DNA from 2 places in the Pseudomonas sp. TWI628 genome. Region 1 is predicted to be linked to the other one. Evidence: predicted binding sites of a transcription regulator. Region 1 holds the regulator's gene; the other holds the start of a gene.
The links. Region 1 encodes FliA, which starts transcription of late flagellar genes. Its sites were predicted from a motif close to CTAAAGTTTNNNNNNNNNNNGCCGNTAA; they were not measured.
Positions count from the first base shown of each region.

Region 2: a site for FliA is predicted at 1,736-1,763, ahead of ABE528_RS21780 (methyl-accepting chemotaxis protein). Genes of this name have one in related genera too.

Region 1 covers NZ_JBDJMM010000004.1:85,511-99,792, forward strand. Annotated here, with positions in the region: gene flhB (flagellar biosynthesis protein FlhB) at 1-220, shown strand, start outside; gene flhA (flagellar biosynthesis protein FlhA) at 373-2,502, shown strand; gene flhF (flagellar biosynthesis protein FlhF) at 2,514-3,821, shown strand; gene fleN (flagellar synthesis regulator FleN) at 3,915-4,748, shown strand; gene fliA (RNA polymerase sigma factor FliA) at 4,745-5,485, shown strand; gene ABE528_RS04370 (chemotaxis response regulator CheY) at 5,590-5,964, shown strand; gene ABE528_RS04375 (protein phosphatase CheZ) at 5,984-6,772, shown strand; gene ABE528_RS04380 (chemotaxis protein CheA) at 6,785-9,001, shown strand; gene ABE528_RS04385 (chemotaxis response regulator protein-glutamate methylesterase) at 9,049-10,173, shown strand; gene ABE528_RS04390 (flagellar motor protein) at 10,173-10,913, shown strand; gene motD (flagellar motor protein MotD) at 10,917-11,774, shown strand; gene ABE528_RS04400 (ParA family protein) at 11,842-12,633, shown strand; gene ABE528_RS04405 (CheW domain-containing protein) at 12,630-13,514, shown strand; gene ABE528_RS04410 (chemotaxis protein CheW) at 13,558-14,037, shown strand; gene ABE528_RS04415 (DUF2802 domain-containing protein) at 14,039-14,282, shown strand, end outside.
Region 2 covers NZ_JBDJMM010000030.1:67,032-72,348, forward strand. Annotated here, with positions in the region: gene ABE528_RS21780 (methyl-accepting chemotaxis protein) at 1-1,688, opposite strand, end outside; gene cueR (Cu(I)-responsive transcriptional regulator) at 1,879-2,283, opposite strand; gene ABE528_RS21790 (heavy metal translocating P-type ATPase) at 2,280-4,679, opposite strand; gene ABE528_RS21795 (hypothetical protein) at 4,737-5,123, opposite strand; gene ABE528_RS21800 (cation transporter) at 5,270-5,317, shown strand, end outside.

The sequences.
Region 1 (14,282 bases):
CGAGCACAAGATCCAGATCCTCGAATCGCCGGCCCTGGCGCGGGCGATCTACTACTCCACCGAGGTGGAAGGGGAGATCCCGGCGGGGCTTTACCTGGCCGTGGCGCAGGTGCTGGCCTACGTGTTCCAGATCCGCCAGTACCGCTCGGGTAAGGGCAAGCGGCCTGAGCCGCTCAAGGAAGACCTGCCGATTCCGCCTGATCTGCGCCGCGACAACTGATTCCAGCCTGTACTGGCCTCTTCGCGGGTAAACCCGCGAAGAGGCCGGTACAGGCAACATAAATCCTTAGCCGAGCAAAGTTGGAAGGCTTCTTGCAAAGCCACGCCCAAGCGCCCCTTGGGCGTCAAAGTTTTGCATGAAGAGGACTCGCGGTGGATCGCACTCAGTTAATCAGCAACGCCCGCAACAACCTGGCCGGGCTCGGCCGGGGCAACCTGGGCGTGCCGTTGCTGCTGCTGGTGATGTTGGCAATGATGATGTTGCCGATACCGCCGTTTCTGCTCGACGTGTTCTTCACCTTCAACATCGCCCTGTCGATCGTGGTCTTGCTGGTCTGCGTATACGCCCTGCGCCCGCTGGACTTCGCCGCGTTCCCCACCATCCTGCTGGTGGCGACCTTGCTGCGCCTGGCGCTGAACGTGGCCTCCACGCGGGTGGTCATGCTCCATGGCCAGGAAGGTCACGGCGCCGCCGGTAAAGTGATCCAGGCCTTCGGTGAGGTGGTGATCGGCGGCAACTACGTCGTGGGTGCGGTGGTGTTCGCCATCCTCATGATCATCAACTTCGTGGTGGTCACCAAGGGCGCCGGGCGGATTTCCGAGGTGAGCGCGCGCTTCACCCTCGATGCCATGCCCGGCAAGCAGATGGCCATCGACGCCGACCTCAATGCCGGCCTGATCGACCAGGCCCAAGCCAAGGCGCGCCGCGCCGAGGTAGCCCAGGAGGCCGAGTTCTACGGTTCCATGGACGGTGCCAGCAAGTTCGTCCGCGGTGACGCCATCGCCGGCCTGCTGATCCTCTTCATCAACCTGATCGGCGGCATGCTGATCGGTATGCTGCAACACAACATGTCGTTCAGCGATGCGGGCAAGGTTTACGCCTTGCTGACCATCGGTGACGGTTTGGTGGCGCAATTGCCATCACTGCTGTTGTCCACTGCCGCCGCGATCATGGTCACCCGTGCCTCGGGCTCCGAGGACATGGGCAAGCTGATCAATCGTCAGATGTTCGACTCGCCCAAGGCGCTGGGTGTGTCTGCGGCGCTGATGATCATCATGGGCCTGGTGCCGGGCATGCCGCACTTTGCCTTCCTCAGCCTCGGCCTGCTGGCCGGTGGCGGTGCCTACCTGGTGTGGAAGAAGCAACAGAAGGCCAAGATCGAAGCGCAGAAGGAAGTGCAGCGCCAGCAGGACCTGCTGCCGTCGCCTCAGCGGGCGCAGGAAACCAAGGAGCTGGGCTGGGACGACGTCACGCCGATCGACATGATCGGCCTGGAAGTCGGCTACCGGTTGATTCCGCTGGTCGACCGCAACCAGGGTGGCCAGCTGCTGGCGCGGATCAAGGGGGTGCGCAAGAAGCTGTCCCAGGACCTGGGCTTCCTCATGCCGACCGTGCATATCCGCGACAACCTCGACCTGCAGCCCAGCGCCTATCGCCTGACGCTGATGGGGGTGATCCTCGCCGAGGCCGATATCTACCCGGATCGCGAGCTTGCGATCAACCCTGGCCAGGTGTTCGGTGTGCTCAACGGCATCGCCGCGCGCGACCCGGCATTCGGCCTTGAGGCGGTGTGGATCGACGTCGGGCAGCGCGCTCAGGCGCAGTCGCTGGGTTACACCGTGGTCGACGCCAGTACCGTGGTTGCCACCCACCTCAACCAGATCCTGCAAAAGCACTGCCACGAGCTGATCGGCCACGAAGAGGTGCAGCAGCTGTTGCAGGTATTGTCCAAGGCTTCGCCTAAACTTGCAGAAGAACTGGTGCCCGGTGTCATTTCCTTGTCGGGGCTGCTCAAGGTCCTGCAAGCATTGTTGTCCGAGCAAGTGCCGGTGCGTGACATCCGCAGTATTGCCGAGGCCATCGCCAACAATGCCGGCAAGAGTCAAGATACCGCCGCGCTGGTGGCAGCAGTGCGCGTCGGATTGTGTCGTGCCATCGTCCAAAGCATTGTCGGCGTTGAGCCCGAGCTGCCTGTGATCACCCTTGAGCCAAGGTTGGAACAGATCTTGCTCAATAGTTTGCAAAGGGCCGGGCAAGGTCAGGAAGACGGTGTTCTTCTGGAACCGAGCATGGCCGAAAAGCTGCAGCGTTCGTTGATCGACGCCTGCCAGCGCCAGGAAATGCAAGGCCAACCGGCCATTCTCCTGGTAGCTGGCCCGATCCGTGCCATGCTGTCGCGCTTCGGCCGCCTGGCTGTACCGAATTTGCATGTTCTGGCGTATCAGGAAATACCGGATAACAAGCAAGTCACCATCGTTGCCACAGTGGGCCCCAACGGCTGAGGTAGTGGGTTATGCAAGTCAAGCGTTTTTTCGCCGCCGATATGCGTCAGGCCATGAAGCTGGTTCGTGATGAGCTGGGCTCCGATGCCGCCATCATCGGCAACCGCCGCATCGCCGGCGGTGTCGAACTGACCGCCGCGCTGGACTACAAACTGTCCGCGCTGGCCCCGCGCGTGCCCAACGCCGAACTGGAAGAAGAGCTGCGCAAGACCCAGTCGCGCATCGCCACTGCCCAGGCCGAGCTGGACAACCGCGCCGAGGCCAGCGAAGGCAACCGCCAATTGTTCGCCGGCCAGTCGTTGACCGCGGCCGAGCCATTGGTCGAGCCGCACGTCGACTTGCCGCCTCCAGCGCCTGCGCCAGCGCAGCCGGCTGTTGACCCGCGCCTGTTCGATGCCATGCGTTCGGAACTGTCGGGCCTGCGCGAGCTGCTTGAAGTGCAGCTCGGCTCGCTGGCCTGGAACCAGCTGCAGGGCAGCAAGCCGGCGCAGGCCAACCTCTGGCGTCGCCTGCAACGTATCGGCCTGTCCGGCCCGATCGCCCGCGAGCTGCTCGACCTGACCAGTGAAATCCAGGAGCCGCGCCAGGCCTGGCGCATGCTGCTGGCGCACCTGGCGCGAATGATCGACGTGCCACAGATCGAACCGATCGAAGAGGGCGGCGTGATCGCCATGGTCGGCCCGGCCGGCATGGGCAAGACCACCACCCTGGCCAAGCTGGCAGCACGCTATGTGCTCAAGTACGGCCCGCAGAACCTGGCCCTGGTGAGCATGGACAGTTTCCGCATCGGTGCCCAGGAGCAGCTTAAGACCTTGGGGCGCATCCTCAATGTGCCGGTTACCTATGTCGACCCGGGCCAGTCGCTGGCAGCAGCGCTGGAGCCGCTGCTGCGCAAGCGCGTGGTGCTGATCGATACTGCCGGCCTGCAGGCCAGTGACCCGGCCCTGCGCATGCAACTGGAAACCCTGGCCGGGCGTGGCATTGCCGCGAAGAACTACCTGGTGCTGGCCACCACCAGCCAGAAGCAGGTGCTGACGGCTGCCTATCACAGCTACAAGCGCTGCGGCCTGGCCGGCTGCATCCTGACCAAACTTGATGAAACGGCGAGCCTCGGCGATGTGCTGAGCCTGGCCATCAGTCATGAACTGCCCGTGGCCTACCTCACCGACGGCCCGCGCATTCCTGACGACCTGCACCTGCCGCGCCCGCACCAGCTGGTGACTCGCGCAGTCAACGTGCAGTTGCAGGACGAGCCCAGCGAAGAGGCGATGGCCGACATGTTCGCTGATCTCTACCACAATCCGCGACGTGCGGGTTGAGGGGCAAGCGTATGCAAAGTACCTACATTCCGGAGCTGGCTGTCGTGCGCTGCGCGTGGTCTGGGTCCAAGCGAGACAAGGTAAACAACGAACATGGGTAGCATGCATCCCGTACAGGTGATCGCCGTAACCGGTGGCAAAGGTGGCGTCGGCAAGACTAACGTTTCAGTGAACCTGTCACTGGCCTTGGCCGAACTTGGCCGCCGGGTGATGCTGCTGGACGCCGACCTCGGCCTGGCCAACGTCGATGTTTTGCTCGGGCTGACGCCCAAGCGCACCCTGGCTGATGTCATCGAGGGCCGCTGCGAACTGCGTGACGTGCTGTTGCAGGGGCCTGGCGGTGTGCGCATCGTGCCGGCCGCCTCCGGCACCCAGAGCATGGTGCACCTGGCCCCGGCCCAGCATGCCGGGCTGATCCAGGCCTTCAGCGAAATCGGCGACAACCTCGACGTGTTGGTGATCGACACGGCTGCAGGTATCGGTGACTCGGTAGTCAGTTTTGTCCGCGCCGCCCAGGAAGTGCTGCTGGTGGTGTGTGACGAGCCGACCTCGATCACCGACGCCTACGCGTTGATCAAGCTGCTCAACCGCGACTACGGCATGAACCGCTTCCGCGTGCTGGCCAACATGGCGCAGAGCCCGCAGGAAGGGCGCAACCTGTTCGCCAAGTTGACCAAGGTCACCGACCGCTTCCTTGACGTCGCCCTGCAATACGTCGGCGCCGTGCCCTACGACGAGAGCGTGCGCAAGGCGGTGCAGAAGCAGCGCGCAGTGTACGAAGCCTTCCCTCGCTCCAAGTGTGCCCTGGCCTTCAAGGCCATCGCGCAGAAGGTCGACAGTTGGCCGCTGCCAGCCAACCCGCGCGGGCACCTGGAGTTCTTCGTCGAGCGCCTGGTGCAACCCACCAGCGCAGGACCCGTGCTATGAATGCGAGCGGTTTCAAGATGTACAGCAAGGCGTCGAAAGACGCCCAGTTCGAGCTGGTGGATCGCTACGCGCCGCTGGTCAAGCGCATTGCCTACCACCTGCTGGCACGCCTGCCGGCCAACATCCAGGTCGAAGACCTGATCCAGGCCGGCATGATCGGCCTGCTGGAAGTGGCCAACAAGTACGACGCCAGCAAGGGTGCCAGCTTCGAAACCTACGCCGGCATCCGCATCCGCGGGGCGATGCTCGACGAGGTCCGCAAGGGCGATTGGGCACCGCGTTCGGTGCACCGCAATACGCGCATGGTCAGTGATGCGATGCGTGCCGTGGAAGCAAGAACTGGCCGCGACGCTAAAGATCATGAAGTTGCTGCCGAACTCCAATTGAGTCTCGATGATTACTACGGGATCTTGAACGATACCTTGGGTAGCCGCCTGTTCAGTTTCGACGACCTGTTGCAGGACGGCGAACACGAAGGGCTGCACGAGGACGGCGCCAGTGGCCAGGTCGAGCCGTCGCGCGATCTGGAGGACGAGCGCTTCCAGGCTGCCCTGACCGATGCGATCGCCAACCTGCCGGAGCGTGAGCGCCTGGTGCTGGCGCTGTACTACGACGAAGAGCTGAACCTCAAGGAAATTGGTGAGGTGCTGGGGGTCAGCGAATCGCGTGTCAGCCAGTTGCACAGCCAGTGTGCCGCGCGCCTGCGCAGCCGCCTGGGGGAATGGCGGGCACGTTGAGCCCGGGGTCGTTGCAGTCGTTTTCCACGTTGTACCGAATTTGAATACGCGTGCTCGGGGCCGAGCGCGTTTGAGACTGCTTGGAGGTCTACTTGAACAAAGACATGAAAATCCTCATCGTTGACGACTTTTCGACGATGCGGCGGATCATCAAGAACCTGTTGCGTGACCTGGGCTTCACCAACACCGATGAAGCCGACGACGGCACTACCGCGCTGCCGATGCTCGAAAGCGGCCATTACGACTTCCTGGTGACCGACTGGAACATGCCGGGCATGTCCGGTATCGATTTGCTGCGCAAGGTGCGTGCCCACGATCGCCTGAAGACCATGCCGGTGCTGATGGTGACCGCCGAAGCCAAGCGCGACCAGATCATCGAAGCGGCCCAGGCCGGCGTCAATGGCTATGTGGTCAAGCCGTTCACCGCCCAGGTGCTCAAAGAAAAGATCGAGAAGATCTTCGAACGCGTCAACGGCTGAGTCACGTCAGGGGGGCGCCATGGAATCAACACAGACGTCTTTGGGGGAGTTCGAGTCGACCCTGAAGAAACATGCCGAGGAACTGGTCGAGAGCCTGGAACGGGGGCGTTTCGGTGAGGCGGTGCAGCTGATTCATCAGCTCAACCAGACCCGCGACCGTGGCCTGTACCAGGAAGTCGGCAAGCTCACGCGTGAACTGCACAGCGCGATCGTCAGCTTCCAGATCGACCCGCAGATGCCGCAGGCCGAGGAAGTCTCGCAGATTACCGATGCCACCGAGCGCCTGTCCTACGTGGTCAAGCTCACCGAGGGTGCCGCCAACCGCACCATGGACCTGGTGGAGGAGAGCACCCCGGTGCTCAACGACCTGGCAGCCGAGGCGCAAGGCCTGAGCGTCGACTGGCAGCGCTTCATGCGCCGCGAAGTCGCAGCGCCGGAGTTTCGCGAGCTGGTCAAGCGCGTCGACAGTTTCCTGACGCACAGCGCCGAGGGTAACCGCAAGGTCGCCGGCCACCTCAATGACATTCTGCTGGCTCAGGACTATCAGGACCTGACCGGCCAGGTGATCAAGCGCGTCACTGCGTTGGTCACCGAAGTAGAAAGCAATCTGCTCAAGCTCGTGCTGATGGCCAGTCAGGTCGACCGTTTTGCCGGTATCGAACATGACCACCAGCAGCTGCGCGCTGAAAAAGATCAAGAAAAACATCCGACTCGGGGTGAAGGTCCGCAGATTCATGCCGATAAGCGTGAAGACGTTGTGTCCGGTCAGGACGACGTCGACGATCTGCTGTCCAGCCTGGGTTTTTAAGGAGCACGTTTAATGAGCTTCGGCGCCGATGAAGAAATCCTTCAGGATTTCCTGGTAGAAGCCGGCGAAATTCTTGAGCAACTGTCCGAGCAACTGGTCGAGCTGGAAAGCCGGCCCGACGATGCCGACCTGCTCAATGCGATCTTTCGCGGTTTCCACACTGTAAAAGGGGGCGCCGGCTTCCTTCAGCTGAACGAGCTGGTGGAGTGCTGCCACATCGCCGAGAACGTGTTCGACATCCTGCGCAAAGGTGAGCGCCGGGTCGACGCGGAACTGATGGACGTGGTGCTTGAGGCACTGGATACGGTCAACAGCATGTTCGGCCAGGTGCGTGAGCGCACTGAAGTGACCGCGGCTACGCCGGAGCTGCTGGCAGCCCTGTCGCGCCTGGCCGAACCTGCCAGCGCCGATGCCCCGGCAGCCGTTGTCGAGGCCGCGCCGGAGCCTGTGGCCGCCGAGGCGGACATCACCGACACCGAGTTCGAACAGCTGCTCGACTCACTCGATGCAGTCAAGGCCGAAGCGGCCGCTGCCCAAGCGCAGATGCAGGGCGAGACCCTGGGCGGCGCGGGTGACGACATCACCGACGCCGAGTTCGAATCGCTGCTCGACCAGCTGCATGGCAAGGGCCAGTTCTCGCCCGAAGTGGCCGCCGTCGAAGCGCTGGCCGATGCCAGCGCGCCGGTGAGCGACGAGATCACCGACGAAGAATTCGAGTCGTTGCTGGACCAGTTGCACGGCAAGGGCACCTTCCAGGCCGATGCCTTGCCGGCGGCCAGCGCTGCAGTGCAAAGCGTTGTCGCACCCGCCAGCAGTGACGAGATCTCTGAGCACGAGTTTGAAGCATTGCTCGACCAGTTGCACGGCAAGGGCAAGTTCACTGGTGAAGCCGTTGCTGGCGAAGCACCTGCCGCCGTGGCAGCGCCGGTTGCGGCCGTGGCTGAGAGCAAACCGGTCGCCAGGCCCGCAGCAGCCCCGGCTGCCGCTGTGCCGGCCGCCGCCAAGCCCGCAGCGCCAGCCCGTACTCCGGCCCCGGCCGCGGAAAAGCATGCCAGCGAAGCGGAAACCACCGTGCGCGTCGACACTGCGCGCCTGGACGAGATCATGAACATGGTCGGCGAACTGGTGCTGGTGCGTAACCGCCTGGTGCGCCTGGGCCTGAACAGCGGCGACGAGGCCATGTCCAAGGCCGTGTCCAACCTCGACGTGGTCACCGCCGACTTGCAGACTGCGGTGATGAAAACCCGCATGCAGCCGATCAAGAAGGTCTTCGGCCGCTTCCCGCGCCTGGTCCGCGACCTGGCTCGGCAGTTGAAGAAAGAGATCAACCTGGAGTTGGTCGGTGAAGAGACCGACCTCGACAAGAACCTCGTCGAGGCCCTGGCCGACCCGTTGGTGCACCTGGTGCGCAATGCCGTCGACCACGGTGTCGAGATGCCGGACGAGCGTGAAGCTTCCGGCAAGGCCCGCACCGGCCGCGTGGTGCTGTCGGCCGAGCAGGAAGGTGACCACATCCTGCTGTCGATCTCCGACGACGGCAAGGGCATGGACCCGAGCATCCTGCGCGCCAAGGCCGTGGAAAAGGGCCTGATGGACAAGGACGCGGCCGATCGCCTGAGCGAGTCGGACTGCTACAACCTGATCTTCGCCCCGGGCTTCTCGACCAAGACCGAGATTTCCGACGTGTCCGGCCGCGGCGTCGGCATGGACGTGGTGAAGACCAAGATTTCCCAGCTCAACGGCTCGATCAACATCTTCTCGGCCAAGGGCCAGGGTTCGAAGATCGTCATCAAGGTGCCGCTGACCCTGGCGATCATGCCGACCCTGATGGTGATGCTGGGCAACCAGGCATTCGCTTTCCCGCTGGTCAACGTCAACGAGATCTTCCACCTCGACCTGTCGCGCACCAACGTGGTCGACGGCCAGGAAGTGGTGATCGTGCGCGACAAGGCGCTGCCGCTGTTCTACCTCAAGCGCTGGCTGGTTCAGGGCCAGGTGCACGAGGAGCAGCATGAGGGCCATGTGGTGATCCTTTCGGTCGGTACCCAGCGTATCGGCTTCGTGGTCGACCAGCTGGTGGGCCAGGAAGAGGTGGTGATCAAGCCGCTGGGCAAGATGCTGCAGGGCACCCCGGGCATGTCTGGCGCCACCATCACCGGTGACGGCCGCATCGCGCTGATTCTCGACGTGCCGAGCATGCTCAAGCGTTACGCGGCACGGCGTATCTGATTTTCGGCGGCGCACCCTGGTGGGTTGCGTCGCCTAATGGAGTGTTTATGGCAGTCAAGGTCCTGGTGGTGGATGATTCCGGTTTCTTCCGCCGCCGCGTTTCGGAAATCCTCTCGGCGGACCCGACGATCCAGGTGGTCGGCACCGCGACCAACGGCAGGGAAGCGATCGACCAGGCACTGGCGCTCAAACCCGATGTCATCACCATGGACTACGAAATGCCCATGATGGATGGCATCACTGCCGTGCGGCACATCATGCAGCGCTGCCCGACGCCGGTATTGATGTTCTCCTCGCTGACCCATGAAGGCGCCCGTGTCACCCTCGACGCGCTGGATGCCGGTGCGGTGGATTACCTGCCGAAGAACTTCGAAGACATCTCGCGCAACCCGGAGAAGGTCAAGCAGCTGCTGTGCGAGAAGGTGCACACCATCTCGCGCAGCAACCGCCGTTTCGGCGGCTACACCAGCCACGCGCCGGTCACCGCACCTGCGCCGGCCAGCAGCCATGCAGCCGCCAGCAGCCTGGCCAGCGCCGCGCCGGTACGCCCTGCCGCGCCTGCTCGCGCGGCGGCACCGGCCGCAACGCATGCCCCGGCGCCCAAGCGCAAGCCTTACAAGCTGGTGGCGATCGGTACCTCCACCGGCGGCCCGGTGGCCCTGCAGCGGGTGCTGACCCAACTGCCGGCGAGCTTCCCGGCGCCGATCGTGCTGATCCAGCACATGCCCGCCGCCTTCACCAAGGCCTTTGCCGAACGCCTCGACAAGCTGTGCAAGATCAGCGTCAAGGAAGCCGAGGACGGCGACATGCTGCGCCCGGGCCTGGCGCTGCTGGCCCCTGGCGGCAAGCAGATGATGATCGACGGCCGTGGCACGGTGAAGATCCTGCCGGGCGACGAGCGCCTGAACTACAAGCCGTGCGTGGATATCACCTTCGGCTCGGCGGCCAAGTCCTACGGTGACAAGGTGCTGTCGGTGGTGCTCACCGGCATGGGCGCCGACGGCCGTGAAGGCGCGCGCCTGCTCAAGCAGGGCGGCAGTACCGTGTGGGCCCAGGATGAGGCCAGCTGTGTGATCTACGGCATGCCCATGGCCATCGTCAAAGCCAACCTGGCTGACGCGGTGTACAGCCTGGATGAAATCGGCAAACACCTGGTCGAGGCGTGTGTCTGATGGATGTGCTCAGCCTGATTGGCCTGATCCTGGCGTTCGTCGCCATCGTTGGCGGCAACTTCCTTGAAGGTGGCCACGTCGGTGCCTTGCTCAATGGGCCGGCCGGCTTGATCGTGCTCGGTGGCACCCTGGCGGCGGCATTGCTGCAGTCGCCGCTGTCGGCGTTCAAGCGAGCGCTGCAGATCCTGCGCTGGATCTTCTTCCCGCCGCGGGTCGACCTGGCCGGGGGTATCGATCGGGTGGTCAACTGGAGCCTGACGGCGCGCAAGGAAGGCCTGCTTGGCCTGGAAGGCGTGGCCGATGCCGAACCCGACCCATACGCCCGCAAGGGCCTGCAACTGCTGGTCGATGGCGCCGAACCGGAATCGATCCGCAGCATCCTCGAAGTCGATTTCCTGACCCAGGAAAGCCGCGACATCCAGGCCGCCAAGGTGTTCGAGAGCATGGGCGGCTACGCCCCGACCATCGGTATCATTGGTGCGGTCATGGGCCTGATCCACGTCATGGGCAACCTGGCCGACCCGTCGCAACTGGGCAACGGCATTGCCGTGGCCTTCGTCGCCACCATCTACGGTGTGGCCAGTGCCAACCTGATCCTGCTGCCGATCGCCAACAAGCTCAAGGCCATCGTCCTGCGCCAGTCGCGCTACCGCGAGATGCTGCTCGAAGGCCTGCTGTCGATAGCCGAGGGTGAGAACCCGCGCTCGATCGAGTTGAAGCTGCAAGGCTTCATGGAGTAAGCCATGCGCCGTCGCCGTCATACCGAGGAGCACGAGAATCACGAACGCTGGCTGGTGTCGTACGCCGACTTCATCACCTTGCTGTTCGCCTTCTTCGTGGTCATGTATTCGATCTCCTCGATCAACGAGGGCAAGTACAAGGTCATCTCGCAAGCGCTGCTCGGGGTGTTCAACGACCCTGAGCGGAGCATGAAGCCGATCCCGATCGGCGATGAGCAGCCGCTCAGCGTGAAACCGGCAGAGCCCTTGATCAAGGACAGCGAGCAGATCGATGCGGGCCTGGCGCAGACCAGCGTCGACCCGCTGAAGACCATCAGCGACGACGTACGCGATGCCTTCGGCGACCTGATCAAGTCTGACCAGATGACCGTGCGCGGCAACGAGCTGTGGGTGGAGATCGAGCTGAACTCGTCCTTGCTGTTCGGCAGTGGCGATGCCATGCCCAGCGACCAGGCGTTCGCCATCATCGAGAAAGTCGGCAACATCCTCAAGCCGTTCGCCAACCCGGTGCATGTCGAGGGCTTCACCGACAACCTGCCGATCCGCACGGCGCAGTACCCGACCAACTGGGAGCTGTCGGCGGCGCGGGCGGCGAGCATCGTGCGCCTGCTGGCCATGGAAGGGGTAAACCCGGCGCGCATGGCCTCGGTGGGCTATGGCGAGTACCAACCGGTGGTCAGCAACGACACGGCCGAAGGGCGTGCGCGCAATCGTCGGGTGGTGCTGGTGATTTCCCGTAACCTCGAAGTGCGCCGCAGCCTGACAGGCTCGGGCAGTGCCAATGCCACCCCGGATGCAGCGCTGCGCCGTGCTGGCACACAAAGTGCACCGCCAACCCCAGCAGCGACGACGGCCAAGTGAGCCGTCAATTCTCCGTCACCGCATGCCCTGTGGGTGCCGGCGACACCAATGAGACAAGAGTTGTCCTATGAGAGTCTGGGCAGTAGCCAATCAAAAAGGTGGCGTGGGCAAGACCACGACCACCATCGCCCTGGCCGGCCTGCTGGCCGAGGCGGGCAAGCGCGTGGTCGTCGTCGACCTCGACCCGCATGGCTCGATGACCAGCTATTTCGGGCACAACCCGGATGCCCTGGAGCACAGCTGCTACGACCTGTTCCTGCACAAGGGCAGCGTGCCCGAGGGCCTGCCGGGGCAACTGCTGTTGCCGACCAGCGATGAGCGTATCTCGCTGCTGCCTTCGAGCACTGCGCTGGCGGTACTGGAGCGCCAGTCGCCAGGGCAGAGTGGCCTGGGGCTGGTGATCGCCAAGAGTCTGGCGCAGTTGTGGCAGGATTTCGACTTTGCCCTGATCGATAGCCCGCCATTGCTTGGCGTGCTGATGGTCAACGCCCTGGCGGCCAGCCAGCAGTTGGTGATTCCGGTGCAAACCGAGTTTCTTGCAGTGAAGGGCCTGGAGCGCATGATCGGCACCCTGGCCATGGTCAATCGTTCGCGCAAGCAGGCCTTGCCTTACCAGATCGTGCCGACCCTGTTCGACCGCCGTACCCAGGCCTCACTGGGCACGCTGAAGGTGCTGCGCGATACCTATGAACACCAGGTGTGGCAGGGTTACATCCCGGTCGACACGCGCCTGCGCGATGCCAGCCGCAACGGCGTCACGCCGTCGCAGTTCGATGGCAAGAGCCGTGGGGTGATTGCCTACCGGGCACTGCTCAAGCATATGCTGACCTACAAGCCGGTCGCGCAGGTGGCGTCATGAACCGGCCTGTCGGCACCAAGCCGCAACTGGCCCTGCAGTCGTACCTTGATGGGTTGTTGCAGGAGGCTACCGAGGCCGAGGACATCCTCGACCTGCATGCGCCGGCCATGGCATCCACGCCGAACGACGAATTTGCCGCAGCCGTGCGTGAAGAGCAGGCGCGCGACGCTCACCAGCTGGCACCCGCAGCCAGGCCTTTCGCCGAGCCGCAGGTGAAGGTGCTGCCCGCCGTGCTGCCGGTCGAGCCACCGGTGGTGGCGGTGGTCGAGACTGAAGTGGTGGCCGAAGCCAGCATCCCGGTCCTGACCCAAGTACCGACGCCGGAACCGGTTGCACCGTTGGTGGAGGTACACCTGCCAGCGGCCAGCATGGCTGACGTTCCGACACCGCCGGCCAGCGTCGATGGCCGCCCGGCCTGGGCTGCCGAGCCGTTCGAGTGCTTGCTGTTCGACGTTGCCGGGCTGACCCTGGCAGTGCCGCTGGTGTGCCTGGGCTCGATCTACAGCCTGGAAGGCCAGGAACTGACGCCGCTGTTCGGCCAGCCGGACTGGTTCCTCGGCATCCTGACCTGCCAGGCCGGCAACCTCAAGGTGCTGGATACCGCGCGCTGGGTCATGCCCGACCGCTACCGCGACGACTTCCGCCAGGGCCTGAATTACGTAATTTCCGTGCAGGGCTACGAATGGGGCCTGGCGGTGCATCAGGTCAGCCGCTCGCTGCGCCTGGACCCGGCCGAGATCAAGTGGCGCAGCCAGCGTGGCCAGCGCCCGTGGCTGGCCGGCACGGTCATCGAACACATGTGTGCACTGCTCGACGTCGCCGAACTGGCCGAGCTGATCGCCAGCGGCGCAGTCAAGCAGTTGCATGCCAAACAGAAATGACACCGAACACAACCGCCAACAGCGGATTTAGAGGGCTAGGGGAATGAAAAAGTCGTCTGCGCAAGGTTCTGAAGATCCGATCCTGCAGTGGGTAACCTTCCGTCTGGACAACGAGTCCTACGGCATCAACGTCATGCAGGTGCAGGAAGTGCTGCGCTACACCGAGATCGCTCCGGTGCCGGGCGCGCCAAGCTACGTGCTGGGCATCATCAACCTGCGTGGCAACGTGGTGACGGTGATCGACACCCGCCAGCGCTTCGGCCTGATGCCGTCGGACGTGACCGACAACACCCGTATCGTCATCATCGAGGCGGACAAGCAAGTGGTCGGCATCCTGGTCGACAGCGTCGCCGAGGTGGTGTACCTGCGTCAGTCGGAAATCGAAACGGCGCCGAACGTGGGTAACGAAGAGTCGGCCAAGTTCATCCAGGGCGTGTGCAACAAGAACGGCGAACTGCTGATCCTGGTCGAGCTGGACAAGATGATGACCGAGGAAGAATGGTCTGAGCTGGAGAACATCTGAGTTGATCTTCGAGGTGGCGGTAATCTTGCTGGCGCTGCTGTGGGCCCTGAGCCTGTGGTTCTTCCTCAACTACAGCAAGCGCCAGCGCGAACTGGCGGCGCAGCAGGCCGTGGGCGACGCCCTGCGCGACCAGCGCATCAAGGACCTGGCCAAGCGCCTGGACGACTACCAGAACGGTACCGTGCGCATGGGTGAGGCTATCCATGAGCTGCGTGCAACCGTGGCGCCGCTACCGGAAAAGCTCC
Region 2 (5,317 bases), on a different contig from region 1:
CTGACAGACTGCTGCGACACTTCCAGGCTGGCATGCATCTGCTCGGCCACTTCGGCGGTGCGGCTGGCCAGGTTGCCCAGCAAACCGTCGATTTCGGCCGTGGAGTCGGCGGTGCGCTTGGCCAGTGCCCGCACCTCGTCGGCCACCACGGCAAAGCCACGGCCTTGTTCGCCGGCCCGGGCCGCCTCGATGGCTGCGTTGAGTGCCAGCAGGTTGGTCTGTTCGGCAATCGAGCGGATGGTGCCGAGAATCGACTGGATGGCGTTGCTGTCGCGCTCCAGTTGCTGGATTGACTGGGCCGACTGCTCAATCTCCTGGCTCAGGCGGTCGACGCTGCTGACTGCTGCGTCGATCTGTTGCTGGCCTTCGCGGGCTTGCTGCTGGCCACTGTCGGCCGATTGCGCAGCCTGGCTGCAGGAGCGGGCGACTTCGTTGGCGGTGGCGACCATTTCGTGGAACGCGGTGGAGACCATGTCCACCGCTTCACGCTGGCGCCCGGCAGCCTCGGCCATGTCGCTGGAGACCCGGGTGGAGCTGCTGGAGGTGCTGAGGATCTTGCTGGCGGCCGAACCGATATGCTGGATCAGGCTGCGGATGGCGCCCAGGAACTGGTTGAACCAGTTGGCCAGTTGCGCGGTTTCGTCGCGCCCGCGCACGTCCAGATTACGGGTCAGGTCGCCTTCGCCCTGGGCAATGTCTTCCAGGCCGCTGGTGACGCTGTTGATCGGGCGCACGATGAGTTTGGCGAAGGCGGCGCCGACCACGGCGAACAGTGCCGCCAGTACCAGTGCGATGGCGCCGATCAGCCAGGTCAGGCGGGTGGTGGTCTGCATCACTTCGCCTTGCTGGATCAGGCCGATGAAGGTCCAGCCCAGCTTCTCGTCAGGGTAGACGTTGGCCATGTAGCGCTCGCCGTTGATCTCGACCTCGACCAGGCCCTTGCCGGCCTTGGCCAGTTCGGCGTATCCGTCGCCGAAGCTGGCCAGTTGCTTGAAGTTGTGGCTGGCATCGCGTGGGTCGACCATCACGTTGCCGTTGTTTTCCACCAGCATCAGGTAGCCGCTTTCGCCCAGCTTGATCTGCTTGACGATCTCGGTCAGGCCCTTGAGCGACACGTCGATGTTGACCACGCCACCGGGGTTGCCGAGCTGGTTGGCGACGGCGCGCACGGTGCTGATCAGCACGGCATCGTCGGCAGCCCAGTAATAGGCGCCAGTGCGCACCGTCTTGCCCGGGTTGGCCATGGCCAGCTGGTACCAGGGACGCGGGCGCGGGTCATAGTTGACGAACTTCTGCCCGCCCGGCCAGCCGACATAGCCACCGTCATTCACCCCGTAGGCTACGTAGGCGTAGCCTGGGTGGGTTTCTGCCAGGCGAGTGAAAAATTCCAGCAGTTGCTTGTCCTGATCGCCCAGTTCGTAGGACGGGTTGGCGCTCATGAACTTGTTCAGGTTGTTGCCCGTGGCCGCCACCATCGGTTGGGAGGCCAGGTAGTCGACGTTCTGGTCGATGCCCTGGAAGAAGATGTTCATCGCGTTGCTGACCTGGCGGATTTCCCGGCTGCTGCTGTCGAGGAAACCGTCACGGGCTTCGCCGCGCAGGTTGATCACCACCAAGGTGGCCACGAGGACGATGGGCAAGCCCGCGATAATCGCGAAGGCCCATGTCAGTTTCTGTTTGATGTTCATCGACGCTCCCGGGGTTTGTTTTTTTGCACGCGAGGCAGGTAGCAACTACATCGGCAGCATCCGGGGATTTTTTAGTGAAAGTGCCCGTATTTGTTGGGCAAAGTCGCATTTGGCGACTATTCGGTCGGCATTGGGCTAATATGGCATACCAAAAGTTTGCGGCGTACTGATGTCAGCACGCCGCAGGCTTTCAATGGCAGCATCCTGCGCCATTGGCCAGGTCTTTCAGAATCGGGCAGTCCGGGCGGTCATCCCCCTGGCAGTGGGCAACCAGATCACCCAGGGTGTCACGCAAGCTCACCAGCTCCTCGATACGCCGATTCAGCTCATCGATATGCTGCATGGCCAGCGCCTTGACGTCGGCGCTGGCACGCCCGCGGTCCTGCCACAGGGTCAGCAGCTTGCCCACTTCTTCCAGGGAAAACCCGAGGTCACGGGAGCGCTTGATGAAGGCCAGGCTGTGCAAGTCCTCGGCCTGGTACAAGCGGTAGCCGCTGTCGCTGCGGGTGGCCGGCTTGAGCAGGCCGATGGATTCGTAATAGCGGATCATCTTGGTGCTGAGCCCGCTGCGGCGGGCGGCCTGGCCAATGTTCATCGGGCCTCCTGCGAGGTGTTGGTGGGTTTCCAGGTCTTCAGCCACAAGGCATTGCTGACCACGCTGACGCTGGACAGCGCCATGGCGGCGCCGGCCAGTACCGGGTTGAGATAGCCCAGCGCGGCCAGGGGAATGCCGATCAGGTTATAGATGAAGGCCCAGAACAGGTTCTGGCGGATTTTCGCATAAGTCTTGCGGCTGATTTCCAGCGCGGCGGGCACCAGGCGCGGGTCGCCGCGCATCAGGGTGATGCCGGCAGCCTGCATGGCCACGTCGGTGCCACCGCCCATGGCGATGCCGATGTCGGCAGCGGCCAGGGCCGGGGCATCGTTGATGCCGTCGCCGACCATCGCTACCACGCCGCTCTTTTTCAGGGCGGCCACGGTGGCGGCCTTGTCGGCCGGCAATACTTCGGCGTACACGTCGTCGATGCCGAGGGCATCGGCCACCACCTTGGCGCTGCCGCGGTTGTCGCCGGTCAGCAGGTGGCTGCTGATGTGGCGGGCGTGCAGGGCGGCGATGGCCTGCCCGGCACCGGGTTTGAGGCTGTCGCCGAAGGCGAACAGGCCGAGTACGCGAGGCGCTGTGCCACGTTCGATGAGCCACGACAGCGTGCGGCCTTCGGCTTCCCAGGCTTGAGCGCTGGCAGCCAGCTCGCCAGGTTGCAGATTGCTTTCATCGAGCAGGCGACGGTTGCCCAGCGCCAGTTCGCGACCTTCCACGCGCCCGGCAATGCCGCGACCGGTGAGTGACTGGCTGTCAGTCACGACGGGTACCTCCAGGCCTTGCTCGGCGCAGGCATCCAGCACCGCCTTGGCCAACGGATGCTCGCTGCCGCGCTGCAGGGCACCGGCTAGGCGATGCAGGTTGGCGCCATTACCGTCCAGTGCCTGGCTGTGGACCACCCGCGGGCTGCCGGAGGTGAGGGTGCCGGTCTTGTCGAATACCACACGATCGACCGCATGGGCACGCTCCAGCGCTTCGGCGTCCTTGATCAGGATGCCGTGGCGGGCAGCGACACCGGTGCCGGCCATGATTGCTGCTGGCGTGGCCAGGCCCAGGGCGCAGGGGCAGGCGATCACCAGCACGGCGACCGCATTGATCAGCGCGGTCTCCAGCGGCGCACCGGCCAGCCACCAGCCAATCAAGGTGAGCAGTGCCAGCACCAGCACGGCGGGCACGAATACCTGGCTGACCCGATCGACCAGCTTCTGGATCGGCGCCTTGGCCGCTTGTGCGTCTTCGACCAGGCGGATGATCCGGGCCAGCACGGTTTCCGTACCCAGCGCCTGGGTACGTACCAGCAGCCGGCCTTCGCCGTTGATTGCCCCCCCGGTGACGCTGTCGCCGGGTTGTTTGGCTACCGGCAGGCTTTCGCCGCTGATCAGTGCTTCGTCAGCGTGGCTGCTGCCTTCTTCCACCGTGCCGTCGACCGGGAAGCGTTCGCCAGGCTTGACCAGTACCAGGTCGCCGAGGCGCAGCTGGGCAATCGCCACGTCTTCTTCGCGGCCGTCGATGACGCGCACGGCACGCTCAGGGCGCAGCGCTTCGAGGGCGCGGATGGCGCTGGCGGTCTGGCGCTTGGCCCGGCTTTCGAGGTATTTGCCCAGCAGTACCAGGGCGATGACTACCGCCGAAGCTTCGAAGTAAAGGTGGGGGGCCATTCCGGCTGGGGCCTTGGCCCATTGGTACAGGCTCAGGCCATAACCCGCACTGGTGCCCAGGGCGACCAGCAGGTCCATGTTGCCGGCACCGGCCCGCACGGCTTTGTAGGCGGCTTTGTAGAAGCGTGCGCCGAGCACGAACTGCACCGGGGTGGCCAGCGCGAACTGCACCCAGGCGGGCAGCATCCAGTGCAGGCCGAATGGCTGCACCAGCATCGGCAGCACCAAGGGCAGGGCCAGCAACAGCGCGGCAGCGACGGCCAGGCGTTCGTTGCGCAGGCGCCGTTGCGCAGCCTGCTGATCATCCTTGGCCGCTTGCGGCAGGCTGGCGCTGTAACCGGCTTTTTCGACAGCGGCTATCAGCAGCGCGTCGTCGAGCGCCTGCAGCACTTCAAGGTGAGCACGTTCGCTGGCCAGGTTGACGCTGACCTGTTCGACCCCAGGCAGCTTGCCAAGCGCGCGCTCGACACGGCCGACGCAGCTGGCGCAGGTCATGCCGCCGATCTGCAGTTCCACGGTTCGGGTCGGCACGCCATAGCCGGCGCCACGCACGGCTTCGACCAAGGCTGGCAGGCTGTCGGCCGGGGCCTGGACCCTGGCCTGTTCGGTGGCGAGGTTGACGCTGACCTGATCAGCGCCGCTGACTTTGCGCAGGGCGCGCTCGACACGGCCAGCGCAGCTGGCGCAGGTCATGCCGGAGATCGGCAGGTCGAATGTGGTAGATGCAGGCATGACGCTCCTCCTTGGCAGGGCTTCAGCATCAGCATCAACCTTGCCACACAGGGAAGGTCAATAGCCCAGGCTGGCTCGCTTCAACTCAAGGCCATTGTGGCCCATGGCGATGCGGTACTTACTGATCTGGCCCGCTTGCAGGTTGAGTCGCGTGCTGCGTTGGTCCTCGATGCCTGGAGCACAGCCGGGCATCTGCCCGGGCAGCAGGCGCAAGCGCACGTCGACCGGGCCGGGCGGCAGGTTGAAGGACGTGGACTGTTCCTGGAATACGCGGCCGGAGAGCTGATCGTTGAGGTACACGCCGATTTCGCAGCTGGTAGCCACTTCCAGGCGTTCCCGGGAAATGATCAGTACGCTGTAGTCCGAATTGCCCTCGGCGCTGGCCGGTGGCACGGCGGCCAGCGCGGCCAACAGCCCGACAACGCCCACTGCTGTCCTGAACATGAAGAATCTCCTGCTTGCACAAATCGTCAAAGGCGCAGCTTGGCTGAGGACCGCGCGGATTTCCAGCCCGGCCGTTGCACGCAGAACTTGACCTTGCCCCGATGGCAAGCTTGAAACTGCGTCAAACCCTGAAGGAGGCAGTACCCATGCAAGTGTTCAATGTTCAAGGCATGACCTGTGGCCATTGCGTGAAA